3 regions of the Pseudoalteromonas sp. NZS71_1 genome follow, and region 2 is predicted to be linked to each of the others. Evidence: predicted binding sites of a transcription regulator. Region 2 holds the regulator's gene; each other region holds the start of a gene.

Region 1 (10,420 bases), 360 kb from region 2:
GCGTTTAGTGAAGATACATTTGTATTTACTGAAATCATAATAGAACTCCTGATTACTTTCGTAATATTGCTGTTTAAGTTTAACCAAGAGCTGTCACAAATGTATGCTCAGCTCCTTACTGATTAAGTTAACGGCAGGAGGTTTATTATCTTTAGAAATAAATTGAGTTATTTAAAATAAAAAAGTTAACGCTTTGTTTTATAATAAAAATAATCACGAGCTAATAGGTATTAATTTGCTAATGTCAAATAAAAAAAACGCACTTCAAAAAAGTGCATTTTATATTCAATTATATATAAAATCAATAATTAACCGCCTAATAGACTAATTGCGGCTTGAGGTACTTGATTAGCTTGCGAGAGTATTGAAGTTCCCGCTTGTTGCAAAATTTGGTTTTTCGTCATTTGTGCTGTCTCTACCGCGAAGTCAGTATCTTGAATGCGACTACGTGATGCAGATACATTTTCAGCAATATTAGCAAGGTTACTAATTGTATGGCTAAAGCGATTTTGAACAGCACCCAAACCGGCACGTTGAGAATCAATATTAGCTATTGCTTTATCAATTACCGATAGTGCATCTTGAGAGCCTTTTTGGCTTGTAACGTCAATATCTGCTGCGTTCTCTAGAGAGCTTGTTACCTTTGTCGCAACTGCATCAACAAAAGTAGTAGCTGTTGTTGCAAATGTATCTGATGAATTTAATTGTATAGCACCGGCTATTCTGGCAGAAGCTAGAGTAGCACTACCTGTTGTGAGTGTAACAATATCACCAGCAGAGTCCTCATCATAACCTTGAGGTGTTATACTTAACCCTGAAGCAGCACCTCCTGTAAACTCAACAATCTCAATATCAGCACCAGTATTATTTGAAACAGATAAAACACCATTATCAAGTATTGCTGTAACACCGTGCTCGTCTGTTCTGCTATTAATAGCTTCAGCCATGGCTTGTTCGTCCCCTGTTGCTGTACCTGTAGCAACAAATGATACTTTTTCACCATTCAATTCAAAACTTACAGATTCACCCGCTGTTGTTTGAGTACCCGTAACATCCAGCTGTGCTTCTGTCCTTGCTTGAGCCTCAACACCAGTAGCACCCGTTACTTGGTTTATTAAATTAGCAGCTTCTTCAGCACTAGCGCCATTTGGGATAACAACAGTAGAGTCTTCCCTACCTGAAATAACCAAGTTACCATATGCAACTGTACTATCAGCTAACGTACTCCCAGTACCAGAAACTTCATTTACTTGACCAAAACCATCGACACCAGCTGCAGATTGCAGGTTAGTTTGATTTGCACCGATTTTTTCTGCTGCAACACTTGAAAGCGATACATTTATTGTTTCATTTGCGTTAGCGCCAACCTGAAATGTTTTACTACCGTAACTGCCATCTAATAATTGTTGTCCACCAAATGAGGTGGTATCGGCTATACGTGTCAATTCAACCTGTAAAGCTGATACTTCTTTTTGCAGCGCTTCACGATCTTCTGGTGAATTAGATCCGTTTGCTGATTGAAGTGCTAGTTCACGCATACGTTGTAAAATACTTGTTGATTCACTCATTGCACCTTCAGCTGTTTGCGCCATTGAAATACCATCATTAGCATTTCGCTGAGCAACGGCTAGGCCATTAATTTGTGACGTCAATCTGTTTGAAATTTGTAGACCTGCGGCATCATCTTTTGCGCTATTGATACGCATACCTGATGATAAACGCTCCATCGAAGTTGCTAAGCCTTCGCCTGATTTAGATAAGTTACGTTGTGCGTTTAGTGACGACACATTAGTATTTACTGTTAATGCCATTTTACCATCTCCTAGGTTTAAACAGAGTGTGGTTCAACACGATTTAACAGGAACCACTGTTCGATAATTTCTTATAATAAGAAAAGCATTTACTGTGCCAACTTTAATTTGCTTTTAAGCTATTGTTTTTAAATGGAAATATATAATTTATTGAATTGTAAATAAAGAGTGAAGTTGTTTAGAAAGGAGTGACAATTTTTTGCCGCTTTAAAGTGGGTAAAGCGGCAAAGTATTTCTTATTATAATCTGTTTATAATCTGCTTATAAGTAATCGAATAATGAGAGGTTAGTTAAACGGCCAAAAGTAGCTTGCGATGCTTGCAGTGCCGTTTCTTGTTTGGTTAGTTCGCTAATAGCTTCTGCCATATCAACTTCAACTAAGTTAGAGCGATTACTTTTATTTTGAATATCGAGCGCTAAGTTTGAATCACTTACTCTTTCAAGTGCGTTCATACGCCCACCTAAACTTGCTTGGGTAAACACAACTTGCTCACTCGCGTTTTGTAATTGCACTAGGCCATCAGCAAGTACTTGCTGAAAGTCATCACCTTCAAGTGTGCCATCGTTAAGGCCGGTAATAAGTGCTTGCAATGTGTTAAGTACGTTTTCTTTGCCTGGTTTTTCAAGGCTAAAATCGAGTTGACCTGGTGCTGTGCCTTCAAATTCAATCGTCATACCTGCAAAATCGATAGACTCATCAGTAACTTCACCTGTTACTGCAGGGATTAGTGCTGCGCCATCTCGGTATATTTCGTAAGTTTGTGGATCTGTTGCTGTAGCACCTGGGCTTACTAATACACTATATGTATTTGCTGTTGCTGAAGCTGTTGGGTCTGCGTTGTAATTTGCTTGATGAAACTTATCAAACTCAGCTTGGCCGTCAACATATACACTTGCCGCTGCAATAGAGCCTGAAACACTTGCCGTGTTAGATTCTACATTTAATCGCGCGTTAGTTTTTTCAAACGTATCAAAGCCGTTATCACTCGCTTTAATTGATACACCTTCAGCTATAGTTATTTGGTGCTGGCCCTGGTCGCCATTATAGGTGTACTCACCCGCTGCAGAATCAAACTGATACGGCTGCGTGCTGTCTTGGTATCCTGAAAATATGAATTTTCCGTCTTCTGATCGGGTGTTCATTAAGTTAGCTAGCGTTTGTTGAATGCCACTAAGTTCTGATGCAATCGATTTTAAATCGTCTTTAGTGTACGCACCATTACCTGCTTGAATAGTGAGCTCTTGCGCTTGTTGGATATTACTATTTATACTTTGTAATACGCTTTCTTCAGTTTCTAGCCTGCCGGTAAGCTGATCGATATTTTTAGTGTATTGCTCATTAGTTTGTATTTTATTTGAATACAACATAGCTTGCGAAATAGCAGCTGGCGCTTCTGAGGTGGTTAAATACTTTTCACCTGTTGTTACTCGCTCTTGAGCATTTGCAACACCTTGTTGGTTGTCGAGTATTTTATTTATGTTGTTTTGGTACATTAAATTATTTGATAAACGCATAATTACCTCGCCGCATTTAATAAGGTGTCAAAAATTTCTTGAGCTGCTGCTAAAACTTGTGCTGATGCTGAGTATGATTGCTGAAAACGCAGTAAATTTGCAGCTTCTTCATCAAGGTTTACACCCGATAGTGATTCGTACCATGCCTCAGACTGCTCTGCTAATGCATTAAACGCACTACCGCTTGTGATTGCTTGGCCAGTTATAACACCTATTTCACTGACTAATCCTGAATAAGCTTGGTTGAACGTTTTATGGTTGTCGGCCGTTGCTGTTGTTTCTACATTTAAACGGACTAACTCACCATTTTGTAAATCAGCTAATTTTAAACCATTACGGTTATCATCAAAGCCGCCTTCGTTAAACTCAAGTGTAAAGGTGTCGCCTGTTGCTGGTGTACCTTCTATATCAAAATCGAATCCGTAGGTATCAAATGGAGCACCCGCTTGCGATAACATTCCTTTTGCAGGAGGCGTAATAGTAAAAGTATTCGTTCCGCTATTATCAGTAATTTGATATTCGTTAGCATTACCTGTTTTAACAAGCGTTATTTCGCCGTTCGTTAAGCTTGGTGTTGAAGTAAATCCACCGGAGGTAACACTTGTTACTTCTCCCGCTGAAATAGCAGCGGTACCTATATTATTTAAATCGTTAGCAGTACGAATAGGCGATGCTAGTGCTAAATCTTCTGCGCGCCCTGTTGCAAGTGTAATACTTGAAGCAGCATCTGAATTAAGCTTTATTTGAAACTGATCACCCTCAACACCTGCCCCAGATACATTTACTTGAAGACCAAATGATTCGCCTGAGGTTATAGTCGATGAATCAATAACACCTGTCGATATATCAGCAAGTGAAGGCTGCCCTAACGGATCGCCTTTGTTATCTATAGGCTGAATACTTACTTCATTAGCATTAGCTGTATAAGTAATAATAAAGTCACTGGCAGGTAATTCACTGCCTTTACCGGGCTCTACCGTTGCAGTCATACCGGCAGTACCCGTGTTAGCTTGATACGCATAAGCGCCAACGGTAGGTATATTAAAAATATTACCCCCTAGCTGGCCCGTTGCATCCATACCCAATTTGTTTTGTTCGTTAAATGCATCAGCTATCGCTAAGCCCATTTGGCCAATTTGGTTTTGCGCAGGGACTAATATGTCATCTCTAAAAGCAAGTAAGCCGCCAATTTTGCCTTTAAGCTTACTTACATCAACTTCAAGCGGCACTGCTTTGCCACCATTAACGTCAAGCGTGAATTCTTTAAAATTAGGATCAGGGTCGCCCGTCATCGAAAATAAGTTAAATGCGCCATTTTGCATAACAACCGCTTCGCCTGTGCCCATAAAAACGAGTTTTTCGCCATTTGGACCATCAAGCGTTTCTATGTCTATTAGCTCTGATAAGTCGCGTATTGCTTTATCGCGTTCGTTATATGTAGAGCTGGCATCTGCGGCGTTATTAGTGCCATTAACTGCGGCAATATTTTGATTTAGCGTGCTAATACTTTGAATGAGTGAGTTTGCTTCATCTGAAAATATTTCGAGCTGCTCGTTCACTACACTTTTTTGATCAAGCACGATGCCCGAAAGCCTATCCATTTGATCAATTAAGCTTTGCGCATCTGTCATTACTAATGAGCGGGCAACTGTAGATGACGGTTGATTTAGAGCTTCTTGCACGTTATTAAATAAAGAGTTAATACCAGTCGAAAGGTTGTTCGACTCTTCAGAAAAAATAGTATCAACTCGATTAGCCTCAGTAATAAACTGATCGAAAAACGATTTATTAGAGGTGTCACGATTTAGCTGTGACTGAGCAAACTCGTTTAGTAATCGGTATGTTTCGCCCCGCCCCACTTGGTTATCAACCATAGTAGTAAACTCTGTACGCTCGCGCACATAGCCTACGGTATTTACATTGGCGATATTTTTACTTGTCGTTTGCAATAGCTCCGAGCTTGCTCTAACCCCAGAACTGGCAATGTTTAATAAATTAAACGACATGTTACTCTACTCCTTGGCGGATCACGTTTGCCGCAATGTCTTTTAGCTGACTGCTATTGAGTACTTTTTTTATTTTGCTGGCATAATTTGGATCGGTTGCATAACCTGCTTTTTGTAATGAATCTAAAAAGTCATTTGGTTTTGCTGTATTTTGTAATGCTTCTTTGTAGCGTGGGTTTTGCGTTAAAAAATCAACGAAGTCGTTCACGCTATCTTTAATTGAATCGTAGGCTCTAAAGCTGGCTTGTTTTTTAACGGGTGTGCCTTGCTCAAATTCAAGCGTTACTTTGCTTGCTTTGTCGCCTTCCCAGCTTTTATCTGACTTAATATTAAATAAGTTATTTGAGCTGCCACCGTCACTTTTATTAATAATGTGTTTACCCCAACCGGTTTCAAGTGCCGCTTGTGCAACCATTACCGCTGGGTTTAAACCAATTTTTTGCGCTGCAGTTTTAGCGTGTTCCCACACTGAACTTACAAACTCTTCTGCATTTTTAAATGTTGGGCTATCGGTTTTAGACTCTGCAGTATTAACCTTAGGCTCAGCAATATCGGCTTTAGTGTTATTAACGATAAGATCGGGTTGCTTATTTTTTTGCTCATGAGGAAGAGCTGATCCGACTTGCGTATCGCTGAAAATATCGTTGGTTGTTCTAAGCACCGAGCCCGGCATAAAGTTTTTAGACTCAGGCGATAACTGCTGAACAATTAAATCGGCAAGGCCTAACGAGCCATTTGATGAAAGCTCTGTAGAAAGTTGCTGATCGTGCATTTCTTCAAAAAACTTTACGCCACTTGAATTAAATGGACTGTCTTTATCTTCAAATGCTTCGTTAGCTTTGCGCATTCCTTTGAGCAACATTTGCGTAAAAATAGCTTCAAATTGTGCGGCCGCTTTTTTGAGCGCAGCTTTGGAAGCATCAGTTGATGCATCGCCACTCGTTAAGGCTTCTTTACGAAGTGAATCTAAGTTGCCTAAATCAAAAAAGTTTTGTTTATCGAGGTGATTAGTTTCCATCGGCTTTTTGACACAAAATGAATAATGTAGTTAAAAATGCAAAAATTGAGCCACTACCGATAAAACAAGGAAGATAAAAATAATAAACTTGAGTTGTTGTAAATAAAAGAGCTCTAGATCTTTGTTTAATAGATATAGAGCTTTGAGTGACACGTTACTTGCTTGAGTTTTTAAATAACGATCAACTGACCATTAATTGCGCCCGCTTCTTTTAGCGCTTCTAAAATAGCCATTAAGTCACCAGGCGCTGCGCCTACTTCGTTAATTGCGCGAACTAAATCGTCAAGACTTACCCCAGGGTTAAATACAAAAGCACGAGAGTCGTCTTGGTTCACATCAATAATGCTTTGCTGCGTGACAACTGTATCACCGTTTGCTAGCGGATTTGGCTGCACTACATTTTGCTGCTCAGCAATGGTGACTGTTAAACCGCCATGGGTCACTGCAGCAGGCTGTAGGGTTACATTTTTACCAATAACAATAGTACCTGTACGCGAGTTAACTATAATTTTAGCGGCCATGTCAGCTGGCTTAAATTCTAAGTTTTCGAGTGTCGATAAGTACGATACACGCTGGGATGCATCGCGTGGTGCTATGACACGAATAGAAACAGAATCAATTGCCTGCGCACTATTTGGGCCGACTAAGTCATTAATTGTTTTTTCTAGGCGTTTTGCCGTTGTAAAGTCTGGGCGGTTTAAGTTGAAGGTAATGTAATCGCCTTGCATAAACGGGCTTTCTACGGTGCGCTCAACTGTTGCGCCATTGGGAATTCGTCCAACTGTAGGAGTATTAATTACGACTCTACTTCCATCAAGGCCCTCTACGCCTAGGCCTCCCACAATTAAACTACCTTGTGCAATTGCATACACGTTACCGTCTACACCCTTTAAAAAAGTTTGTAATAAAGTGCCACCACGTAAACTGCCTGCACTACCAATGGAAGAAACCGTAATATCTATTGTTTGCCCGGGCTTTCTAAATGCGGGTAATTCTGCATGCACAGCAACAGCTGCAACATTTTTAATTTTAGGACTTTGAGTTGAAGGTAGCGTAATACCAAAGCTGTTCAACATGCCTCTAAAACTTTGTTGTGTGTATGAGTTTTGCTCGCCTGTGCCCGGCAAGCCAACCACTAAGCCATAACCAACTAATTGGTTAGAGCGTACGCCTTCAACCATAGACACATCTTTTATGCGCTCAGCACTGGCAGTAAACTGCCAACCTAATAACACAACTAAACATAAAGCTTTAAGGCTATTCATGTTGTTACCCTCTAAAATGGAAACAGCGAACTGCTAAAGAAACGTGTAAGCCAACCAGGACTTTGCGCTTCTTGCGTTTGCCCTTTACCTGAGTATTGAATACGTGCATTAGCAATGCGGTTTGATTCAACCGTATTATCGGCGCTTACGTCTTGAGGGCGTACTAGCCCTTCTAAACGAATAAACTCTTCGCCGGTATTAAGCGTTAGCCATTTTTCGCCGCGTATAACTAAATTACCGTTAGGTAAAACGCGCATTACATTAACCGAAATATCGCCTACTAAGCTGTTTGATTGGTTTGATTTTGAATCGCCCGTAAATGACGAATCGCTACCAATACCAAACTGAATACTATCGCCACCTATATTTACAGGTAGCCCACCTAAGCCAATCACTGGGTCTAAGCTTGCGTCGGTTTCTTTGTCTGTTTCTGTTTTAGCGGCTTTTGTTGCTTGAGTAGACTCTTGCAATTTAACCGTAATTATATCGCCAGTACGTAGCGCTTTTTTATCAGAATATAAGTCGTTTGATGTATGAGTATTAAACAATGAACCTGTGGCTACCAGCGGCTCTAAAATAGGCTCGGGGTACATAGGTGCGTAGTAAGGGTCGTCCTGCACTACTTCACTATTTTGCGTAGACATACAGCCACTTAAAAATAATGTGCCCGCTGCAAATAAAATAATATTACGCATAATTCCCCCTACTCTATTAAAGCTGTTGATTGATATAACTCATCATTTCGTCAACGGCCGAAATTACTTTTGAGTTCATTTCGTAAATACGCTGAGTTTCTATTAGATTTACTAGCTCTTCAGTTACATTTACGTTTGAAGTTTCGAGTGAGCCTTGAATAATGCTACCTAACCCTTCAACACCAGGATTACCTTGTACCGGCGCACCACTTACAGCGGTTTCGGTATAAAGATTTTGACCGATTGGCTCAAGACCCGACGGATTAATAAAGTCACTAATAGTCAGCTGACCAATGACCACGTTATCGGCTTGGCCTGCAACACGCACAGATACTTCGCCGTCTTGCGAAACCGTAATTGATTGAGCGTCATCAGGTACATTCATTTCTGGCTGAATAACATAACCAGCGCCGGATGTAACAATTCGGCCATCGCCATCAGTAGTAAACTGACCATTGCGCGAGTAAGCAATATTGCCATCTGGTTGCAGTACTTCAAAAAAGCCTTCACCAGAAATCATCCAATCTAGTGAGTTTTCGGTGGTCAACATGTTGCCTTGCGTAAACTCTTTTTGGTTAGCTACAACTTTAGCACCCGCACCTAACATTAAGCCCGACGGCATTTCGGTATCTTGCGATGAACGACCACCTGGTTGATTAATATTTTGATAAAGTAAATCTTCAAATATAGCGCGGCTTTTTTTGTAACCTACAGTACTCGCATTCGCTAAGTTATTTGAGATAACCGATATATCGGTTTGTTGAGCGTCTAGCCCAGTTTTACTGATCCACAATGCTGGATTCATAATCGTGTCCTCATTTTAAAGTTAAACTATGCGTAATAACTGATCTTGACGCTCGTCAATTTCTTCAGCTGTTTTCATTAATTTCACTTGTAATTCAAATTGGCGCTGGTGGCTTATCATGTCGACCATTTCGTGAACAGGGTTCACATTCGACATTTCAAGCGAACCACTTAAAACTTTTACATTGGCAGAGGTATCTACTGTTACATTTGCTTTTGGTCTAAATAAACCATCGTTGCCTTTTTCGAGCTGTGAGCTATTTGCTTCTACCACTCTAAGCGTGTCTATTTCTTCTAAAAAGTTAGCGGGAGCGCCTTGCGGTCGAACTTGAATAGCGCCATCTTGGCTAAACCCTATTTTTTCGACTGGAACGGGTAAAATAACAGGTCCCCCTTCGCCAATAACTTGACGACCGTGGCTGGTTACGAGCATGCCTTGAGCAGTAATGTTTAACGTACCCACTTTTGTATAAGCTTCATTACCGGAGGCATCTTGCACTGCAAGCCATGCGTTATCGCTCATCGCGATATCTAAGTCTCGCCCGGTTTGAACAATGCCACCCGATACCATGTTTGAACCCGGACGCTCTTGCATTGAAAATACACGTGTAGGCAAACCTTCGCCAAACGCTTGCATAGAACGTGCTTGCGCAAAGTCAGCTTTAAAACCCGTTGTATTTGCATTTGCCAAATTATTGGCTTTTAAAGCAAGCCCTTGTAGGCTTTGCTTAGCGCCAGAGGCTGCAATGTAGACCATTTTGTCCATAGTATCGACTCACATAAAAAATCTCTGAACTTACAAATGCAAAATAGATGCCAGATTAAATTTGACGCAACATTGAGAGGTATTTAGAAGGGCTTGCAAAGAGGACTTATAAAAAAGGCTGCAAAAATGCAGCCTAATATATTTAATAGGGTTTAGCTTATCGAATCTGCAAAATACTTTGCTGAATAGTTGAGTTAACTTCAAGCGCACGTGAGTTTGCTTGGTAATTACGCTGTGCAGTAATTAAGTCTACAAGTTCATTAGTAAGGTTTGTATTTGATTGCTCAAGCGCTGATGAGTTAATTCCACCAAATGTACCCGAGCCGGCTTCACCCGCTACAGGTTCACCTGAATCAATACTTTGCTTCCAGCTTGTATCACCCACTTGTGATAACCCTTGTGAATTTGGAAAACGTACCATAGCCACTTGGCCTAGGAATGTTGAGTCACCATTACTGTAAGAAGCGACAATTTTACCGTCTGTTCCTATATCAATTCCGGCTAAACGACCAACCGTTGAGCCATCTTGATCGAGTGCTT
Region 2 (10,420 bases):
CATGGCGACCCTTGCTAATGTACATGTGTGTATTAAAGTAGAAAAAGAAGCCTGTTCATTGGGTCTAGCTCCTACATCAAGTACCACTGCAACGCTTGCGATGGGCGATGCCATGGCAGTTGCATTATTAGAAGCTCGCGGGTTTACAGCTGATGACTTCGCGCTATCTCACCCAGGTGGTAGTTTAGGCAAGCGTTTATTACTTACTTTAAAAGATGTTATGCACAGCGGCGCAAATACACCTATTATTAGCGTTTCACAAACAGTTAAAGACGCCCTCATTGAAATGTCTGCTAAAGGTTTAGGTATGACAGCCATTGTTGATGAAAATCAGCAGCTCGTGGGATTATTTACCGATGGCGATTTGCGTCGTATTTTAGAGCAAAGAATTGATATTCATACAACACAAATAGATGTTGTTATGACTAAGTCATGTACTACGGCTACACAAGATATTTTGGCTGCTGAAGCGCTTAATATTATGGAACACAAACGTATAAATGGCTTAATCGTCGTCAATGATAAAAACCAACCTATTGGCGCATTAAACATGCAAGACCTATTAAAAGCAGGAGTGTTATAAATGCAATTTGAAGAACTCTATCAACCGCTGAGCGATGATGCAAAAGCACGCGCTAAAAAAGTAAAGCTACTTATATGCGATATTGATGGTGTATTTTCTGATGGCCGTATTTATCTTGGTAATCAAGGTGAAGAGCTAAAAGCATTTAATACAAAAGATGGTTTTGGCATTAAAGCGCTTATAAACAGTGGCTTTGAAGTGGCTGTAATTACTGGTCGTCATTCACAAATAGTGCAACAACGTATGAGCAGCTTAACCGTACAGCATATTTATCAAGGCCAAGAAAATAAGCTCATTGCCTATCAAGAGCTAAAAGACAAACTCAACCTTAGCGATGAACAAATTGCTTATATCGGTGATGATGGTCCTGACATGCCCGTTATGGAATTAGTCGGCTTTGCTGTTGCAGTAAATGATGCCCATCCACTTATTAAACGTTTATCACACTATGTAACGCAAATGCCTGGCGGCTTTGGTGCAGTAAGAGAGCTCACCGACTTACTTATGCTTGAAAATGGTAAAGCATTGACTACACAAGGCACTAGTTCATGAATGCAGCGCGCATAATATTAAGCGTTTTATTCATTAGCTGTATGGTTTGGCTTTGGTACCCTTATTTTACACAAACAAATATTGTGCCTCAGACTGAGCCTGAAGTTATTGCCAAGCCTGATTACATAGCCATAGAACTCAAACAAACAGCCTATGACGAACAAGGTAAAATTAGCCACAAAGTCACTGCGGCTAAAATGGAGCTATATCAACAATTAGGTTTTACGTTTTTTGAAAAACCTATTTTTACTTTATATAACGAAAAGCAAACGTGGCAAATAAATGCAGACGAAGCAACATTATATGAAGACAAACAATTAATTTTAGAAGGCAATGTGGTTGCCAAAAACTTAACCGATAACGCCATGATAGACAAAATCAATGCTGATAATATTCAAGTAGATATAAAGCTATTAACAATGCGTTCGGAGCAACCCGTTATCATCACTGGGCCCAATTTAAAAATCACTGGTAAAGGCCTAGAAGCCGACTTAAAAACCGAAGTGATAAAACTAATTAACCATACGCGAACCATATATTATGACCAATAAAATATTAAAATCACTTATTATTCCTACACTTATACTAGCGTTTAATAGTAGTGCTGCAGAGCAAAACACGCAACCGGCTGCAAATCAAATTTCAATAAGCGCCGATAAGCAAGAAGGTCAATTAAAAGCTAATGTCGGAATTTTTGAGAAAAACGTTGAAATTATTCACGGTAACCGCCGTATCACAGCCGACCGCTTAGAAGTACATAAACGCGATGAACTTGGCGATAATAAACAATTATTAATTGCTACAGGTAGCCCTGCGCACTTTGAAGAGAAGCAATCAGATGGCACGACTATGAGCGCCAGTGCTGACGAAGTACGTTATGATGTATCTAAGCGTTTTTTAACGCTTGTTGGTAATGCACAAGTATCGCAAGCGGGACAAAAAATAAATGCTAAAAGCATTACCTACGATATAGAGCAGCAGCTAATCAGTGCCGAAAAAGATGAAAACTCAACTGACCGCGTTCACACAATTTTAGTGCCAATCGAGACTAAAAAAAGTAAAAAAAGCGACAAAGGTCAACCATGAGCACATTAAAAGCAGAGCTATTAGCAAAGAGCTATAAAGGCCGTGAAGTTGTAAAAAACGTCGGCCTTGAAGTCAAAGCTGGCAGTATTGTTGGCTTACTTGGCCCTAACGGCGCAGGTAAAACCACCACGTTTTATATGATAGTAGGACTTGTACCTAGCGACAAAGGTAAAATATCGATAGACGATAACGATATTACTCTTTTACCTATGCATAGTCGTGCTAGATTAGGCATTGGCTACTTACCGCAAGAGTCTTCAATATTCAGAAAGCTGACTGTTTATCAAAACTTAATGGCCATTTTAGAAACGCGCAAAGAGTTAAATAAACAAGCTAGAGAAGACACTCTCGATAAATTATTAGATGAATTTAGCATACAACACATTCGTGATAGCCAAGGTATGGCATTGTCAGGAGGCGAACGTCGTCGTGTTGAAATAGCACGTGCGCTGGCAGCAGATCCTAAATTTATATTACTGGATGAACCATTTGCAGGTGTTGACCCTATTTCGGTATTAGATATAAAGAAAATAATAGAACATCTTAAAAATCGTGGGATTGGTGTATTAATTACCGATCATAACGTAAGAGAAACCCTTGATGTTTGTGAAAAAGCCTACATTGTTTCTCATGGGGAGCTGATTGCATCAGGTACTCCAGAACACGTATTAAATGATAAAACAGTACGCGATGTTTACTTAGGCGAGCAATTTAGGCTGTAACATTTACGCCATGTCTTTAAGCATCTGCTAGTATTAATTATAACAACATAAAAGGATTGTTAGAGATACATGAGGCAATCACTACAGCTGCGCATGGGCCAGCAACTTACAATGACTCCACAGCTGCAACAAGCTATTCGTTTGTTGCAACTCAGTACATTGGATCTCCAGCAAGAAATACAAGAAGCTCTCGACAGCAACCCGCTATTAGAGGTTGAAGAAGCAGACTATTCAGAAGACGCTGCAGGTAAAAACGAGCAAAAAGCAGATACAGATGACATAACTGTTAGCGCATCTGCCGATGATGCTCCAAGCGAATACGAACAAGATAGTGGTGAAGCACTTGCAAAAGACACGCTAAGTGACGACATGGCTATGGATGTTAGTTGGGATGAGTACATGAGTGCCGCCCCAGCATCATCATCGGGTCCGATGCCTGAAGACGAATCAATATACCAAGGCGCCTCTACTGAAACGCTCCATGAGTATTTAATGTGGCAGTTACAACTAACGCCATTTAGCCCTACAGACGAAGCTATTGCTATTGCGATTGTAGAAGCCGTCGATGATTCAGGTATTTTAACACTAAGCTGCGAAGAGATTTTAGAAAGCTTTAATCAAGAAAACGAAGATGATAACGAAGTCGAACTTGATGAAATTGAAGCTGTATTAAAACGCATCCAACTGTTTGATCCTGTTGGTATTGCTGCACGTAGTTTACAAGAGTGTTTGTGTATTCAGCTTAACCAGTTTGACAAAGAAACACCTTACATTAATGAAACAAAAATGATTTTAACCGAGCATATTGATTTATTAGCTGCTCGTGACTATCGTACATTAATGAAGAAAACTAAGCTCAAAGAAGAAGAGCTTAAAGAAGTAATGACATTAATACATACTCTTAGCCCTAAACCTGCAGATACTATTGTAAGAGAAGAATCTGAGTATGTTATTCCTGATGTGTCAGTTAAAAAAATTAAAGGCCGCTGGGTTGTTGAGTTAAACCCAGACAGCATGCCTAAAATTCGTGTTAATAGCCAATACGCGGCAATGTCTCGCACTGTAAAATCCAGTGGTGACAGCCAGTTTATTCGCTCGCATTTACAAGAAGCTAAATGGTTTATTAAAAGCTTAGAAAGTAGAAACGACACGCTATTAAAAGTAACAAATTGTATTGTTAAGCAACAACAAGGCTTTTTTGAACACGGTCCTGAAGCCATGAAACCAATGGTTTTAAATGATGTTGCTGAAATGGTAGAAATGCACGAATCAACAATTTCGCGCGTAACAACCCAAAAGTATATGCACACACCCCGTGGTATATTTGAGCTTAAATATTTTTTCTCAAGCCATGTAAGCACCGAAAACGGGGGTGAATGTTCATCTACAGCAATCCGTGCGCTTATCCGAAAATTAATCGCAGCAGAAAACTCAGCAAAACCATTGAGTGATAGCAAAATAGCGGATATATTGGCTGAGCAAGGAATTAAAGTAGCGAGACGTACAATCGCAAAATACCGCGAATCTCTGGCTATTCCACCGTCAAATCAACGTAAAAGTTTGATTTAAGACGCAAAAAAAAGAGGGTAATGCTTATGCAACTAAACTTAACTGGTCGTCACGTAGAATTAACCGATTCACTAAGAGACTATATTAATACCAAATTTGCGAAGCTAGAAAGACACTCTGATCATATTAATAATGTTCATGTCATTCTCGATGTAGAAAAATTAAATCAAAAAGCAGAAGCCACCATACACGTAAGCGGTGCTGAGTTATTTGCCTCTACAGAACATCAAGATATGTATGCCGCCATTGACTCGTTGATCGACAAGCTCGATCGACAAGTAATTAAACACAAAGAGAAGCTTGCTCGACACTAATATGATGAAATTAAGCTCACTTATATGCCAGGACTGCAGCAAAGCTGCGGTCCTTTTTAATAGCAAAAAAAGAATTTTAGAGTTCATTAGCGAACTTGCTCACGACAAACTTCCGTATTTACCGCAACAAGATATTCTTAATGCTTTAATGAGCAGAGAAAAATTGGGTAGTACAGGTATAGGGCGTGGCATTGCCATTCCTCATGGAAGAATGAGCGGTGCAGAAGAGCCTTTGGCTTTAGTACTCGTTAGCGAAACTCCAATAAATTTTGATGCAATCGATAATCGCCCTGTTGATATTTTCGTCGCACTCATCGTACCAGATGGCGATAACCAGCAGCACTTAAAGACTCTAGCAACCATTGCTGATAAACTAAACAATAAAGATTTTTGTAAACAGTTACGCAGTGCAAAATCAGATACTGAGCTTTACCAAGTTATTGTCAATCAATCATAGTTTTATAAAGGGTGTTAAATGGAGTTAATTATCATAAGCGGCCGTTCTGGTTCTGGAAAGTCGGTTGCTTTACGCGTTGTAGAAGATTTAGGTTATTATTGCGTAGATAATATTCCAGTTAACTTGCTTCCTTCATTAGTTCGCAGTGTGTCTGATAGCTACGATAAAATTGCTGTTAGCATTGATGTACGGAACATCCCTAAACAACAAGATGAATTTAACGATATTCTTGAATACTTGCCAGGCTTTGCAAACCCTACGTTATTTTATTTAGATAGCGACGATCAAACATTGATCAAACGTTTTTCTGAAACTCGTAGATTACACCCACTATCAATTGACTCGTTGCCTCTTGATTTAGCCATCAAAAAAGAAAAAGAATTACTTGATGTATTAATCACCCGCGCCGACTTTATGATAGATACAACTGATTTAAGCGTTCATCAACTTGCTGAATCTATTCGTGAAAAGATTTTAGGTAAAAAAGATAAGCAACTGATTGTCACGTTTGAATCGTTTGGTTTTAAATACGGTATACCAAAAGAAGCAGATTACGTATTTGATGCACGCTTTTTACCCAATCCACATTGGGAACCTGAATTAAAACCTTTAAATGGGTTAGATCAACCTGTTAAAGATTATTTGGCCAATCACAGCATAGTGCAAAAATTCACATGGCAAATTCAGACATTTGTACAAACATGGTTACCGCACTTAGAGCGAAATAACCGCAGTTATTTAACCATTGCTATTGGGTGTACAGGCGGACAACATCGCTCTGTATATTTAGCGCAAACTATCGGTGAAAGTTTTGCAATGACACATCCCAATGTTAAAATTCGCCATCGCGAACAAGAAAAATAATATAGCTGAATAATCACCTGTTCAGCTTAGGTAGAGTAAGTTATGCATTGTGAAGACACTTTTTTAATAAAAAACAAATTAGGATTGCACGCCAGAGCAGCCACCGTGCTTGCCCAATTGGCAGTGCAGTTTGATGCGACAATTACATTATTTCAAGATGACAAAGAAGCTGCAGGCGATAGCGTACTTGCACTAATGTTACTTGAAAGTAGCCAAGGCAAAGAAGTAAAAGTTGTATGTAAAGGCCCCGATTCTGAGCAAGCTTTACATGCTGTTGGAGAGTTAATAGCACAACGTTTTAATGAACAAGAATAAACAGTTATAAAAATAATGCTCGCATTACTAATGCCCCAACTAAAACAGATATATAAAATAAATACGGTTAGTGACGCCAGTTAACTCACCTCTCCCCATAAAGTAATATAAAAATTTATAAAGGACGCCAATGCCTGAAGCTTTTGAACAAGATTACCCACTACAGCAACTAAAACAGGTGACTAAGTCACTCAATAGTGGTCAATTTGTTCAAGTTAGGCGCATGCTCGCAAAAACAGCTCCTTGTGATACCGCATTATTATTAGAATCATCACCACATAAAATTCGCCGACTCCTTTGGCAGTTGGTTGATCCTGATGTGCAAGGTGATGTTCTTGAAGAACTCTCAGAAGATGTTCGTTTAGGCATTATTGCCCAAATGGAACCTAAGCACATTGCAGCCGCAACCGAAGATATGGGCCACGATGACTTAGGTGAAGTATTACGTAGTCTGCCAGACACCGTTTATAAAGACGTTGTTAGCGCGATGGACATTCAAGACCGTGAGCGTGCAACACAAGCACTTTCGTATCAAGAGCGTTCTGCTGGCGCGCTAATGAACACCGATACGGTGACCATCCGCCCTGACGTTACGCTCGATGTTGTACTTAGATATATTAGGCTACGCGGCGAGTTACCAGAAGGTACCGATGACTTGTACGTTGTTGATAAGCATAACTGCTTTATAGGCGCTTTATCGCTGAGTACATTATTAACTAACCCGCCAGAAAAAATTGTTCGTGATTTAATGGATGAAGATTGTGAATCCATTCCAATCTCTATGGATGAAAGTGAAGTCGCGCAATTATTTGAACGTCATAATTGGATATCGGCCCCCGTAGTCGATGATAACGATCAGCTCCTTGGTCGTGTCACTATCGATGACATCGTTGACGTAATCCGAGAAGATGCTGAGCATAGTTTATTGGGCTTAGCCGGCCTTGATGATGAAGAAGATACCTTTGCGCCAGTACTAAAAAGCTCTAAAAAACGCTCAGTTTGGTTAGGTGTCAACTTACTAACTGCACTTGCAGCTGCTTTTGTAGCTAGCTTTTTTGAAGGCACTTTAGATGTTTTACCTATTTTAGCTGTACTTAACGGTATTGTCCCTTCTATGGGCGGTGTTGCAGGTAGCCAATCATTAACGCTTGTTATTCGTGGTATTGCGGTAGGTCATATAAATCAAACAAACCAACGTTTCTTGATGATGAAAGAGCTTGCTATTGGCGCGTTAAACGGTGTTTTGTGGTCGTTGTTAATAGCAGGTGTTATTGCCCTATGGCAGTGGGACTTTATGCTTGGTGGCGTACTCGCCTTCGCTATGTTTATGAACTTAGTGGTGGCAGGTGTTGCTGGTGCGAGTATCCCTATTATTCTTAAAAAGATGAATATAGATCCCGCTCTTGCAGGTAGTGTAGTTTTAACTACAATTACAGACATTGTGGGTATATTCGCCTTTTTAGGTACTGCTACCTGGTTGCTGGTTTAAATTAGAAACTTTTGCAAATAACTAAAGTAAAAAACACTTAGGGTAAAGCTGCAACTATGACAACGGATACCAAAAATAAAAAAGACACACCTAAAAAAACGCCAAAACAAAAAGGCCTATCAATATTAAAAAGTGTGTTGATATATGGTTTCATATTTTTCGTAATTTATAACGCTGTAAATTGGTGGCGACAACCTGTTATGCCAGCAAATCCTCAATTACAATTAATAGATTATAAAGGGCAAAACATTGATTTGTCAGCAATGAGCCAAGATAAACCAACACTTGTATATTTTTGGGGAACTTGGTGCCCTATTTGTAGTATTACCTCCCCTGCCATAAACGAACTCGCAAACGAGAATAACTACCCTGTCGTGAGTATCGCAATAAAATCAGGCTCGGATCAAAAACTACATGAGTATCTAAATGATCATGGCTACAGTTTTATCACTGTCAACGATCAACACGGTGAGATATTTGCCGATTGGCAAGGGCAAGTCACGCCATCTTATATAATCTTAAAAGATAATAAAATGACGCAAGGGCTAACAGGCATTCAGCCGTTATGGTCACTTAAATTACGTTTGTGGTTATCATCAACGTTTTAAGAAAAACTAACTGCAAGTATATAGGCACTAAATACGTGCTATCTCAAGAGGGGTTTCTAAAAGCTCGCTCTTTATCACCTACAATAATATAGATAATAAAGAGCAAGGTTTACTTAATTTACGCATGAAAAGGGTTTAAAAACCCTTAGCGTAATTAAACTAATCTACTAGGGCGTGTTGATCTTTGTGGATTGAAACTTGTTCAATCTAGGGGCGATTAAATCGCGGCGCGAGGTTTGTAACCTAGTGGGCTAAGTAAAAACCGAGCAACAAAGAGTTAATCGTCCCTAGAAAGAACCCAAAGGGCAGCGCATGTTTGGTATTTATGCTGCGTTATCGCCTATTCATGGGGAATAACCACACTACATAGGCTCCGCCTTGCCTAAAAACAAAACATACTGCTGCAAATTCACCCACCAAAGATCAACACGCCCTAGTTATTAATAGATTGAATCACTAACGTGTACTTTGACGATTACCGCCTACTTTTGGTTTAGTGTTTGCCTTTTTAAATTGGCTAAAACCGGTATGTCGCGTTAGTGCAGGACGTCCGCCTTTACTACCACCTTTACCTGCTTTTTCATCACGCCCTTCTTCAGGCACTAAACAGTTAGGCCCTTTACCAATTAAATTAGCTTTACCCATTTTACGCAGTGCTTCACGTATCATCGGCCAACCTGCTGCATCATGGTAGCGTAAAATAGCTTTATGTAATCTACGTTGGCGAGCACCTTTAGGTACTGGAACAACTTCTGTATTGTTTTTTATATTACGTAAAGAGTTCATTTCTGTGTGGTAAATAGTCGTCGCATTAGCCATCGGTGATGGGTAAAAATTTTGTACCTGATCAAGCTTAAAGTCGTTAGATTTAAGCCATAAAGCCATGTTTACCATGTCTTCATCTTTTGTCCCTGGGTGAGCAGATATAAAGTAAGGAATTAAATACTGCTTTTTACCGGCTTCTTTAGAGTACTTATCAAATAATTCTTTAAATTGATCGTACGCACCCATACCTGGTTTCATCATTTTTGATAATGGACCATCTTCTGTATGCTCTGGGGCTATTTTTAAGTAGCCACCTACATGATGCGTTACTAATTCTTTAACGTAACGCGGGTCGCGTACAGCTAAGTCGTAACGAACTCCAGAAGCAATCAATACCTTTTTGATACCCTTAACTTCACGTGCTTTTTTATATAAGTCTATTGTTGGCGTATGATCTGTATCCATATGCTTACAAATTTCAGGATACACACATGATAAACGTCTACAGGTACTTTCTGCCTTTTTGCTCGTACAACGCAGTTTATACATATTTGCAGTTGGACCACCTAAATCAGAAATAACACCAGTAAAACCGGGTACTTTATCTCTAATCTGTTCAATTTCTTCAATAATTGATTCTTGCGAACGGCTTTGAATAATACGCCCTTCATGCTCCGTAATTGAGCAAAACGAACACCCACCAAAGCAACCGCGCATAATATTAACTGACGTTTTTATCATGTCGTAAGCAGGAATTTTAGAGTCGCCGTAACTTGGATGAGGAATACGCTGATACGGTAAACCAAACACAGCATCCATCTCATGTGTTTCTAATGGGTATGCTGGCGGGTTTACCCAAATAGAACGATCGCCGTGTCGCTGAAACAGTGCTCTTGCACAACCAGGATTTGTTTCTTGATGTAGAATACGCGAAGCGTGGGCGTATAAAGGTTTGTTAACACTTACTTGTTCATAAGCAGGTAACTTAACATAGGTTTTTTCCCACGGTTTAGGTCGCGCAGGCTGAACCATAATTGGTTTTGCAGCTTCTGCCTTTAAGTCTATACCCGCTTGTTTAAATTCAGATTTACTACAG
Region 3 (10,420 bases), on a different contig from region 2:
TATTGCGCGCTATAAAGCTCAGCGTTTTTACACTGCTTGCTCCTTCATTGTCGGTTGCTGTGACCGAAAAAGCGTAATTAACAGGCTTATAACTTTGTGCATTTAGCAGTGTTACTGAGGTGGTTACTGCCTCTAAAGGCCCGCTAATTAGTTCAGGCCCTTGCGTTTGTTGCCATACAACCGATGTAATAGTGCCGTCTTTATCACTGGCTGTTGCTGTTAGCTCAATTGTTTGGCCCTTACTTAATTCACTAGGAATATCAGCGACTGACAAAATGGGGATTTTATTTCCGTTAACGGTTGGCGTATCATCTGAGCCTGAACCACCGCAAGCGCTTAGTATAAAAACAGTGCTTGCGATCAGAGCAAATTTATAATGCATGTAAAGTCGTCATCATTTGTTAATTAAAGTACGTTAGTGTGTACCGAGTTTGATGCATTTATTGAAACACAAAATTTACAATTTAACTCTTTATTTTTTGTAACCGAATCATGAACGCCCCATTAATAATGCACTAGCTGCAGGGGTAAACAGCCAGAGCTTTATTATTTATGAAAACAGAAATTCGCTATTGTTTTGAATCTTCACAAGTTGCTAACCGGTTTTTACACGAGCTGAAAGACTGGCCGGTTAACGATGTAAAAACACGACTTTTTAATGGCGGCGATAGTGTAAAAGTGACATACGAATACGACGAAAGTGGTTTTGATTACACTTGCGCCGAACTTGACGACCTAGCACAGAGCCATAGCGGGAAAGAGGTTTAAGCGTTTTATAATAAAAAACAGCTGATGCATCTTTAATAATTCACTTGAATTATATAGATTTGATTGATGTTTTATCTCTACCTGAGTTTTTCGCTTCGTAAAGCATTATGTCAGCTTCTTTAATTAGTGATTGCATAGACACATTATTACTACTTAAGGTTTCTTTTGTAGCAAATACACACCCAGCACTAATTGTTAAATATTCACGTACAGGCGACGCTTCATGAGGTAGATTTAATTCCCTAACCGCCAAAAGCAATTGCTGAGATATATCTACAAACTCTTCATAAGAAAGCTGTTTAAAGAATAATATGAACTCTTCGCCGCCATAGCGCGCCACTGTACCTGTGTTTTGCTTAGCTACTTGCTTTAGTTTTTGGGTAAGAGCTTGTAAAACGTTGTCTCCGCCTTGGTGACCATAAAAATCGTTATAATTTTTGAAATGGTCTACATCAAGTAATATTATTCCAAAGGCATTTTTTTGCTGTTGAGCCTGTTCCCATTGCGCCGCAATAATTTCGTCAAAGGCACGCCTGTTGTAAATTTGGGTTAACCCATCAATTTTACTTATTTTTTCAAGCTTAAAATTTTGATCTTTAACTTGTTTAATTAATGCATTAAACCCGCTAATTAAAACGCGCATTTCTAAAAATTTATTACTGAATCTCAGAGGCTGTAAATCGTTTTTAACCAACATTGAATTGATAGCGGACGCACCGTTAATAAGTGGTTCAATAAAGTAACGATTTACAATATAGAAACTCAAAAGTGACATTACAAAAAACATTAACAAAATAAGTTTTAAATAGTGATCAAATAAAACTGGCAGTGTTTGATGGTGGTGCTTAATGTTCAAAGCAATAAGTGGATTATCGTTTATATCTAGAATCACCCTTTTCCTTTGAGTGGCAATGTCCTCTCCTTGGAGGCTCCCTTTAAGCGTCGCAATATCGTTTAAAGAACTAGCCTGTTCTATTTGTGAGTAGCTAAGCTCCACTTGTGCAATCTCAGCTAGGGACTTGATCAACGACGGTCTTACTTTTTTTATAAAAACAATACTACCAACAGGCTCACCTGTTTTATCTGTTCGCTTTATTACATGCGATGCAAACATGACAGGGCCGTCCGCTGTTTGCAAAAAACCAGAATGGCTTAAACTGTTGTCGTCTTCAGAGGCTTTTGAATTAGGAATAATTGCGCGGTTTAATTTATTAACCTGTAAATCTAAATCAGGCGCATCAAACTCAGTATGTTTAATATAATCATACGCTTGCCCGTAAACCATATTAAAGTTTATATCGTAAATAAACACACCATCAATTTTGAGAGAGTAGAAGGTGTCACCCACAAAGTTTGAATCTACATATTCTACGTCAAAATCAGCCATGTAATTATAGGTATCATCCCATACGGCGTAGTCATAATTGAGTGTTTCTAAAAATATAAACTCTCTATCAAGCGCAATTTTAAGACTTAATAATTCACGATTTTGATAATCTTCAATACTAGTGTTTATGGTCGGCAGGCTAAAGAAATAGCGGTACCCAACTAATAAACTTGTTACAAAGCACATTAAAATCAAAGTACCTATTATTACAAAAAATCTTAATGTCATAGTCTCTATCTAATCGTGTAAAATTAAGTCAAAGTAGCTTACATTTTTATATTTTAGACTCCCTGTACCTAAATAATAAATAATTAGCTTCTTACTAAAGCGTAGTATAAATTCATGAGCAGGAATAAACAAAGCTTACTATTAAATTTTATAGCGTTAAAATTTTAGCCTTTTCAATAATATATTTAATATAGACATAAAATTATACCAATTCGCTTAATTAAGTGGTCTATTTTGAGGGCGGAAAAACGTGTTGATAGCTAGGCAAAAAATTCGCTATTTAGTTGTTCTAAATGAGAATTTTTTAACGCAGGTAGCGACACGTTTAGCCCCGCAAAATGATTAAGTATTATTGCGGATTGGTATTACATATTTAAAGTAGTACAAAAAGCTGAAATTATTCCACTACAGAAAATTCAACTTTTGATGGAGACGAACTCGCAAGCTCCAGTACTTCGTAATAATTTAAACCATCTATTTTTTTGCCAATAATAAAGTAATTCATTTCCCCCATCATGGTCGGGTCGCCCATAATATCGTCTAAACTTTGCACGTCAGAAAATTGAATTGCGATTAAGGCGCCTAAAAAACGCATTGAATCTTGAGGCTTTAATGCTTTTAAAACTTTATTAACTCCAACTTGAGTTGTCTCTGGTGTGGAGCCATCAAATCTAAAATCATTTTTTGTGCTAACGCATGCACTAAGCATTAATATTGATAATGCGATAAGTAAATGTTTCATATATATCCTTATTTGTTTTATTAGTTATTCGTTTATTCGTTTATTCGTGATACTTGCGGATCATCGCCACTTTGCCGTTTTCAATTTCAATCACTTCCATCATTGTGGAGGTGTACTCTATTGGCTGCTTATTTTGCGGATGAATACCTTTTACATAGTTTTTATAACGAATAGCAAAGCCTGTATCGTTAAACACAAATGTATTAAGCAGTGTGCTTTCAAACAATGTGTGCGCACCTAAGTAAAAACTCATACCTTTGCGCATCTGCTTTTTACCATCTGGAGTACGTGAGTCATCCGGTTGATACGGAATATGCTGATTGCCAATATCATCGGTTAACAATGCAAGGTAAGCCTCAAGCTCTTTAGCACCTGCGTTAGGTGCTTGTGTGGCGGTCATTGTTTTATAGTACTGCTGCGCAAACGCATTTAAGTCGAGTGGCTTTTCAGCATAAGCCGAAAAAGCAGTTACTAGAGCCAAACCTAACGTTAAAAGTAGCTTCATCACTTATTCCCTGTAGTTAAAAATATTGATTCATTTATAGGAACACTATATTAATATGTTCAACAATAAAACAAATAGTTTTAAGTACTAACACCTACATTTTGCTCTTTACTCTGTTGGTTGCAACGCTGTTGGCAGGGTCGTCTGGCCAAAAATGCTTAGGGTAACGACCTTTCATTTCCTTTTGCACATCGCGGTAACTGCTAGCCCAAAAGTGCGCTAAATCTTGAGTAAGTTGCAGTGAGCGTTTACCTGGCGATAACAACTCCATAAGCAGTGGCAGTTTACCGTTGGCAAGCATAGGCGTACTGGTCAAGCCGTAAACTTCTTGCATACGCACGCTTAGCTTTGCGGGGCCATCAAGCTGGTATTCTATTTTTATATTTGAGCCACTTGGCACCGTTAAGCGCAGTGGTAACAGTGCTTTTAACGCGGTTTGTTGTTGCCAATCAAAACAGTTTTGTAATGCTTCAAAGTAGTTAAACTTTTTAAGCTGCGTGAGCGTTTTAATATCTTCTAAAAACACACCTAGCCACTGCGCTGCATTTTGAATGAGTTGTTGCTCATTTATTTGTGGAAATTTATCGGGTAATAACTTACTTGCTAGACTCATACGTATCAGCAATTGCTGCGCATCAGGTTGCTCGTTAAATAATGCAAAACCGTGTTTAGCAAATAAGTTTAGCCACGCTTTAGCGCGCTCGCTCTTATCTAGTTTTTGTTTACTAGGCTGGCTGCTGAGCGTTATAGCCCCGAGCTTTACTTCATCTTGATGAATAAAACGTGCTGATTTTTCGTCAAACTCACAGCGAGTAAGTTCACTAAATAAATGCGGTAAAAATTCTTGTAACTCAAATGGGTTAAGCGCGGTGGCTGCAAATATACGCCCTCCTTTGTGCCCGCCCATGGTTGCTATAGCTAAGTAATCGTCGTTGTGCCAGTAATCGGCATTTAACTCAGCACCTGCACCATTGGCAAGTAGGTAACCATTACCGCGTTTTTTAGCGATGCGATCTGGGTACGCCAATGCCACTAGCAAACTAATATAATGCGTATTTAATTCGCTGTTTTCGTCTTTTACTTTTAAGCGGCTTTGCCAATATTTTAACTGCTGTTTAAATACCGGATGCGGACGTTGCTGTTGGCTATGCAACGCTAAACTCAACTCGTTTGCACTGTTTACTCGGCTCTCAAGTAATGCCACTAAATAAATAGCGAGCCTAAAAATACCAGGGAGTTGGTCATCAAGTATTTGTGCTTTTAGTAGCATATGCGCCAAACGAATATCAGCACCAAAACCTAACATTTTACTGCCAAGCGGTGTGAGCTTACCCTTGCTATCAATAGCTTCTAGCATGTTGAGCAGGTTACTTGCTTGCTCGCATTGTTGCTCAGTAGGCTTATCAAGTAGGGTTAGCTCATCAATACTGGCTCCCCACTGCTTTGCCTCAAGCATAAGTTGGCTTATGTCTGATGTGAGTATTTCGGGATTGTCGTGGCTATTACGTCGCTCAAAGGTTTGCTTTGAGCCAATTCGATAAACAATGCCCGGCTCTATTCGCCCTGCACGTCCTGCTCGCTGCACAGCAGAGGAGCGCGATATACTTTGTGTTGTGAGCTCAGTAACCCCTGTTTTTAAATTAAAGGTCGCTGCACGGCGCTTGCCGCTGTCAATTACAATGCGTATGCCTTCAATAGTTAAACTGGTTTCGGCTACATTTGTAGTAAGCACTACTTTGCGCATGCCGTTTGGTGCAGGAGCAATAGCAGCTTGCTGATTGGCTTTATCTTGCTCGCCAAATAGCGTTGCTACTATGCAGTTACTGGGTAAATCGCTAAGTGCTTGTTGCACGCGTAGTATTTCAAATTGCCCAGGTAAAAATACCAATGCGCTACCTGTTTGCTCATTAAGTGCTTGTTTTATTATGGTAGGAATTGCATCAAGCCAACGGCTTTCATCTTTTATGGGTATGTATATTTCGTCTATTGGGTAGCTGCGACCGCTTGATTGAATTACAGGGCAGTCAAAAAACGCTGTATAACGCTCAGTATCAAGAGTTGCCGACATAAGCATAATGGTTAAATCTTCACGCAGCGCACTTTGGGTCTCGAGCGCAAAGGCAAGTGAGGTATCGGCTGCAATTGAACGCTCATGAAATTCATCAAATATCAGTAAATCAATATCGCTTAATTCGGGGTCGTTTTGCAGCATGCGCGTTAGCATGCCTTCGGTGACTATTTCGAGGCGCGTATTAGCACTTACTTTACTCTCACCCCTAATCCGCAAGCCCACACTTTGCCCAACACTTTCGTTTTGGCACTTTGCTAGGTAGCTGGCAATATTACGAGCAGCTAAACGGCGAGGCTCTAGCATTACAATACGTTTAAAATACCCATCGCGCATTAGTTGCAGCGGCAACCACGTAGATTTACCCGCACCAGGCGGCGCTTGTAATAACGTAATAGGATTACTTTGTAATGTAGTAACGAGTTGTTGATATATGTCTTGAACCGGCAGCACAGCTATTTACCCTAAATTGCTTTGCAGGCATTGTAACAAAAAACCGCAGCGACACCGCGGTAGATGTTTATTAATAATTGCTATTAACTACCCGACACCATTCTAATTCGATCTGCAGGCACTCGTAATTGCTGCATTAAGTAAATTTTAAATGGTGCTTCGTAAGGTTGCCCATCAACCGCTTTTTGCATGCATAAAAGCCATGCATCACTTTGCTCAATTCCTACATGTAAATGTTTGTGCGCTTGAGGAATGTTAATACTGCCAAAATGTTCAGCGTATAATTTAGGACCACCTAACCAGCCCGACAAAAAGTAAGCAAGTTTTTTACGCGATGCCAATAAGTCTTTTGAATGCATACTCCTTATATGTTCAGCCTCTTTTAAAGCGTCCATATTGTCGTAAAACGCATTCACCAATTGTGTAATACCTGCTAACTCACCTGCCATTTTGTATGAGCAGTCATCCACTCCGTATTCACACGTTTTTGTATTCATAACTCACTCAGGTTAACTACTTTGTTTAATACCTGCATATTAGCTTAAAACAAAAATTTAAGAATGAGTTACATCAAAGCGGCCTAATTTATGTCAGCAATAATTACAGGCTGCTATGTATATTTTTTAATAAAAAGCGCAATATTAAAAACAAAATCGCTCAACATAAAAATATAACCAACTGATAATAAAAATAATAAAATCATTATTATTCATTGGTACAAGGCTTGCTACTTTATAACTGACAGTTAATTCACTAACCTAAAGTAAGGATAAACTTATGAACAGCGATCGTATCGAAGGTAATTGGAAAGAACTTAAAGGTAAGGCTCAACAAAAATGGGGCGATCTTACCAACGACGATTTAGATAAAATTGAAGGTAGCCGTACAGAGCTAGTTGGTAAAATCCAGCAGCAATACGGTAAATCTAAAGAAGAAGCAGAGCGTGAAGTTGATGAGTTTGAAAAAGGTCGTTAAACCGCGTTAACCGCTTTTAAAAAAACCGCCATTTGGCGGTTTTTTTTGTTTAAGCTGTAGGTTATTTAGCTACGCTTTTAATTGGTTACCAATCGGTAACTGCCTAATACGCTTTCCGCACGCTGCAAAAATAGCATTACATAATGCTGGCGCATAAACTGGTGTAGACGGCTCGCCTACTCCTGCTGGTGGTGCATCACTTTGTACAATTTCAACTTCAATCTCAAGAGGTGCGTCGCTCATACGCGGTACGCGATAATCATGAAAATTACTTTGCTGTACGCGCCCTTTATCAAAGGTAATACCATCGCTGATTGCAGTTGTAATCCCATAAATAGAGCCACCTTGGGTTTGGTTTTTCACGGTGTCGGTGTTTACAACAGTACCCGCGTCAATGGCAACCCACGATTTAATCACTTTTAAATCGCCAGCATCCGACACTTCTACCTCAACTACCGTAGCTACATAAGTTAAAAAGCTTCTATGTGCTGCTATGCCTAAACCTCGACCTTTAGGAAGCTCTCGCCCCCATTTACTCATGTCAGCTACTTTTTCAATAACATGGCGCAGTCTGCCAATATCTAGAGGATAAACCGCTTTATCGCCACCGTAATTATCGTATGTGGCATTTTGCTCGGTTACATCAACAATGCGACTCGGACCTATCGTGTCTAGTAAATAGTCTTTTTGGTCGCGACCGGCTTTGTGCGCTGCTTCGCCAATAAATGACTGAATAGCAAAGGCATGAAAAATATTTGATACAGAACGCATCCAACCAATTCGTGCTTTGGCTTGCGCATCACCGTTTTCTAACTTCATATTAGGTGTGTTAATAGGATTATCGGTAAATCCTAAGCGCAGTTCAAAGCTTCCTGGCGTAGTCGCCCCTTCTGAAAAGGTAGAGGTGATCGGTGAAAACGCGGTGCGGTGTAAATAAGATTCTATAGCGCCATTTTTATCTAGCGATGCTTCAATGTGCTGAGCCGAAACTGCATGGTAAAAACCATGTTGTATGTCGTCTTCACGCGTCCATTGCACACGAATAGGCTTGCCTACTTTCATTGAAAGGTAAGCTGCTTCTGCTGAAAAGTCAGGTTTTGACTTACGCCCAAAACCGCCTCCTAACATGGTAACGTGAACATTAATTTTGCTCTCATCCATGCCAAGCATTGCAGCCACTGTTTTCATATCGGCTTGTGGATTTTGCGTAGCAGCCCATATATCAACACTGTCTTTGTTGTACATAGCTGTTGCACAAGGCGGCTCCATTGGTGCTTGAGCAAGGTGCGGTGCGTAATAATCAGCTACCAATTTATTGCTCGATTTAGCCAACACGCCCATGGCATCGCCTTTATCACGTATGTTTGCCTGTGGAGTTTGTACTGTTTTTAGTAATGACTTTTTAAATTCTTCTGAATTGTAATCGCCATTTTTGCCATCATCCCACACGACTTTTAATGCTTTACGCCCTTGCCATGCAGCCCATGTGTTTTTAGCTATAATCGCAATGCCGCCTTTTGGCTGAAACTGCGGTGCGCCTTTTGGTGCAGGTATTTCAATAACATCTATAACGCCGTTTATCGCTTTTGTAGCACTGGCATCAAATGACTTAACAACACCGCCTACTACCGGCGGGCGTTCAATTATAGCCACCAGCGCTTGTGGTTCGCGTACATCGGCTGCAAATATAGCTTTACCTGTTACTAAATCGGCTAAATCTATGTGCGCCATGCCGGTATTAATGTAACGCCATTCTTTGCGTGTTTTAAGTGTTAGTTTGTCAGCTTCTGGTGGCGTTATTGTAAGCGCTAAGTCGATTAAATCTTTATAAGTAAGCGATTTACCTGAGCTGTGTGTAACAACGTGTTGATTAGCAGTACAGGTTTGTGGATCAACGTTCCAATACTTAGCGGCAGCATGCTGCATCATGTAACGTACACTTGCGCCCATTTCACGCAGGCGCTGCATGTTGTAGCGAATACTGCGCGAGCCATCGGTATTTTGATCGCCGTATTTAGGGTCGCCCTTACCCTGAATAACAATAACCTTATCCCATGCGGCTTCCATTTCATCGGCAACTATTTGTGCAATCGCGGTGCGAATTTGCTGACCCATTTCAGAGCGATGGCAGGTTATTTCAACCATGCCGTCAGGTCGCAGTGCAATAAATAAGTTTGCGCGCTTTGCCAGCTCAGATGGCTGTTCTAACACACCAGCAATCGCTCTTGGCGCACTGCCTACAAAATAAGTACCGAGTACCAACGCACCTATTGCACTGGTTTTTAAAAATTGACGGCGGTTTAAATCAAAATATTTATTATCTTGGCTCATACTTCTTCCCCTTGCTCATTTGGGTCAAAATACTGCACGCCCGCAATAGTTTTAGCGGCTGATTTAATTGCTTTATGAATGCGCGGATATGTACCACAACGGCAAATATTGCCCGACATATTACTTACTATTTCATCATCGCTTGGGTTTGGATTTGCAGCTAATAAGCTTGCAGCTTGCATCATTTGGCCGCACTGGCAAAAACCACACTGCGGTACTTTATGCTCAACCCATGCTTGTTGTACTGGATGGTCGCCCTGCTCGCTTAACCCTTCAATTGTTGTAATTGAAAGACCCGCTACTGCCGCTACAGGCAATACACACGAGCGCTGAGCTACCCCATCTATATGCACCGTACACGCACCGCACTGAGCCATACCACAGCCAAATTTAGGCCCAGTTAAATTCAATTCGTCTCGGAGATACCATAATACTGGCGTTGACGGATCGCCAGAAAACTCATGTTTATTACCATTAATGGTAAGCGTGATCATACTAAACTCCTTGGCAAAGCGCTTTACAGGAGGGTTCCTTGTTGCGCGAGAACTATTTTTAATTACTTACTATTTTATACTTGCTACTTTTAGCCTACCACTTAGATCTATTTTATAAAAATACTAATTATTAGAACGTTTAAACCACATTGAAAATATTAACGTCTGATTATTAGTATTATAACTAGGCCCTGCTGACCTTTTTAGATTGAAGTTCACTCAATCTAGGGGAGATTTAATCGCGGCGGGAGGTTTGTAAACAACAAAGCGTAAATTGCCCCTATGCAGAATCCTCGGGGCAGTGCATGTTAAACCTCGAAAGATAAACAGCCCTAAATAAAAGCCTAAAAACATCCAAGTTAAAACTTACAATATATTTAAGCAAAAATCGTATTAAGTAACCACATCGTTATTAGCAAAGTGTAGGGTTATACGAACACCTATGACAAAAGTAAGCAATAAATCGTTG

What was found. The regulator sigma-54, encoded in region 2, starts transcription at its own class of promoters, with help from an activator protein. The targets are predictions, from matches to a motif close to GTTGGCACGNNNNTNGNNT.
Region 1: flgJ (flagellar assembly peptidoglycan hydrolase FlgJ) is a predicted target of sigma-54. The motif match lies at 6,387-6,405, and genes of this name have one in related genera.
Region 3: I6F43_RS06075 (CsbD family protein) is a predicted target of sigma-54. The motif match lies at 6,863-6,881, and genes of this name have one in related genera.

What each region holds. Positions count from the first base shown of each region.
Region 1 is NZ_JADYXM010000002.1:118,537-128,956, forward strand. It holds partial or broken gene I6F43_RS20320 (flagellin N-terminal helical domain-containing protein) at 1-38, opposite strand, end outside; gene I6F43_RS20230 (flagellin) at 309-1,811, opposite strand; gene flgL (flagellar hook-associated protein FlgL) at 2,073-3,326, opposite strand; gene flgK (flagellar hook-associated protein FlgK) at 3,329-5,332, opposite strand; gene flgJ (flagellar assembly peptidoglycan hydrolase FlgJ) at 5,334-6,350, opposite strand; gene I6F43_RS03520 (flagellar basal body P-ring protein FlgI) at 6,521-7,615, opposite strand; gene flgH (flagellar basal body L-ring protein FlgH) at 7,627-8,310, opposite strand; gene flgG (flagellar basal-body rod protein FlgG) at 8,327-9,115, opposite strand; gene I6F43_RS03535 (flagellar basal body rod protein FlgF) at 9,137-9,880, opposite strand; gene flgE (flagellar hook protein FlgE) at 10,038-10,420, opposite strand, start outside.
Region 2 is NZ_JADYXM010000002.1:475,982-486,401, forward strand. It holds gene I6F43_RS05055 (KpsF/GutQ family sugar-phosphate isomerase) at 1-583, shown strand, start outside; gene kdsC (3-deoxy-manno-octulosonate-8-phosphatase KdsC) at 584-1,135, shown strand; gene lptC (LPS export ABC transporter periplasmic protein LptC) at 1,132-1,686, shown strand; gene lptA (lipopolysaccharide transport periplasmic protein LptA) at 1,676-2,221, shown strand; gene lptB (LPS export ABC transporter ATP-binding protein) at 2,218-2,943, shown strand; gene I6F43_RS05080 (RNA polymerase factor sigma-54) at 3,013-4,512, shown strand; gene hpf (ribosome hibernation promoting factor) at 4,539-4,826, shown strand; gene ptsN (PTS IIA-like nitrogen regulatory protein PtsN) at 4,831-5,283, shown strand; gene rapZ (RNase adapter RapZ) at 5,302-6,147, shown strand; gene I6F43_RS05100 (HPr family phosphocarrier protein) at 6,190-6,462, shown strand; gene mgtE (magnesium transporter) at 6,593-7,951, shown strand; gene I6F43_RS05110 (protein disulfide oxidoreductase) at 8,008-8,559, shown strand; gene I6F43_RS05115 (YgiQ family radical SAM protein) at 9,016-10,420, opposite strand, start outside.
Region 3 is NZ_JADYXM010000003.1:161,416-171,835, reverse strand. It holds gene I6F43_RS06110 (DUF1800 domain-containing protein) at 1-382, opposite strand, end outside; gene I6F43_RS06105 (hypothetical protein) at 553-768, shown strand; gene I6F43_RS06100 (diguanylate cyclase domain-containing protein) at 818-2,383, opposite strand; gene I6F43_RS06095 (DUF6694 family lipoprotein) at 2,781-3,125, opposite strand; gene I6F43_RS06090 (nuclear transport factor 2 family protein) at 3,166-3,630, opposite strand; gene hrpB (ATP-dependent helicase HrpB) at 3,725-6,151, opposite strand; gene I6F43_RS06080 (group II truncated hemoglobin) at 6,235-6,648, opposite strand; gene I6F43_RS06075 (CsbD family protein) at 6,929-7,126, shown strand; gene I6F43_RS06070 (xanthine dehydrogenase family protein molybdopterin-binding subunit) at 7,196-9,457, opposite strand; gene I6F43_RS06065 ((2Fe-2S)-binding protein) at 9,454-9,951, opposite strand.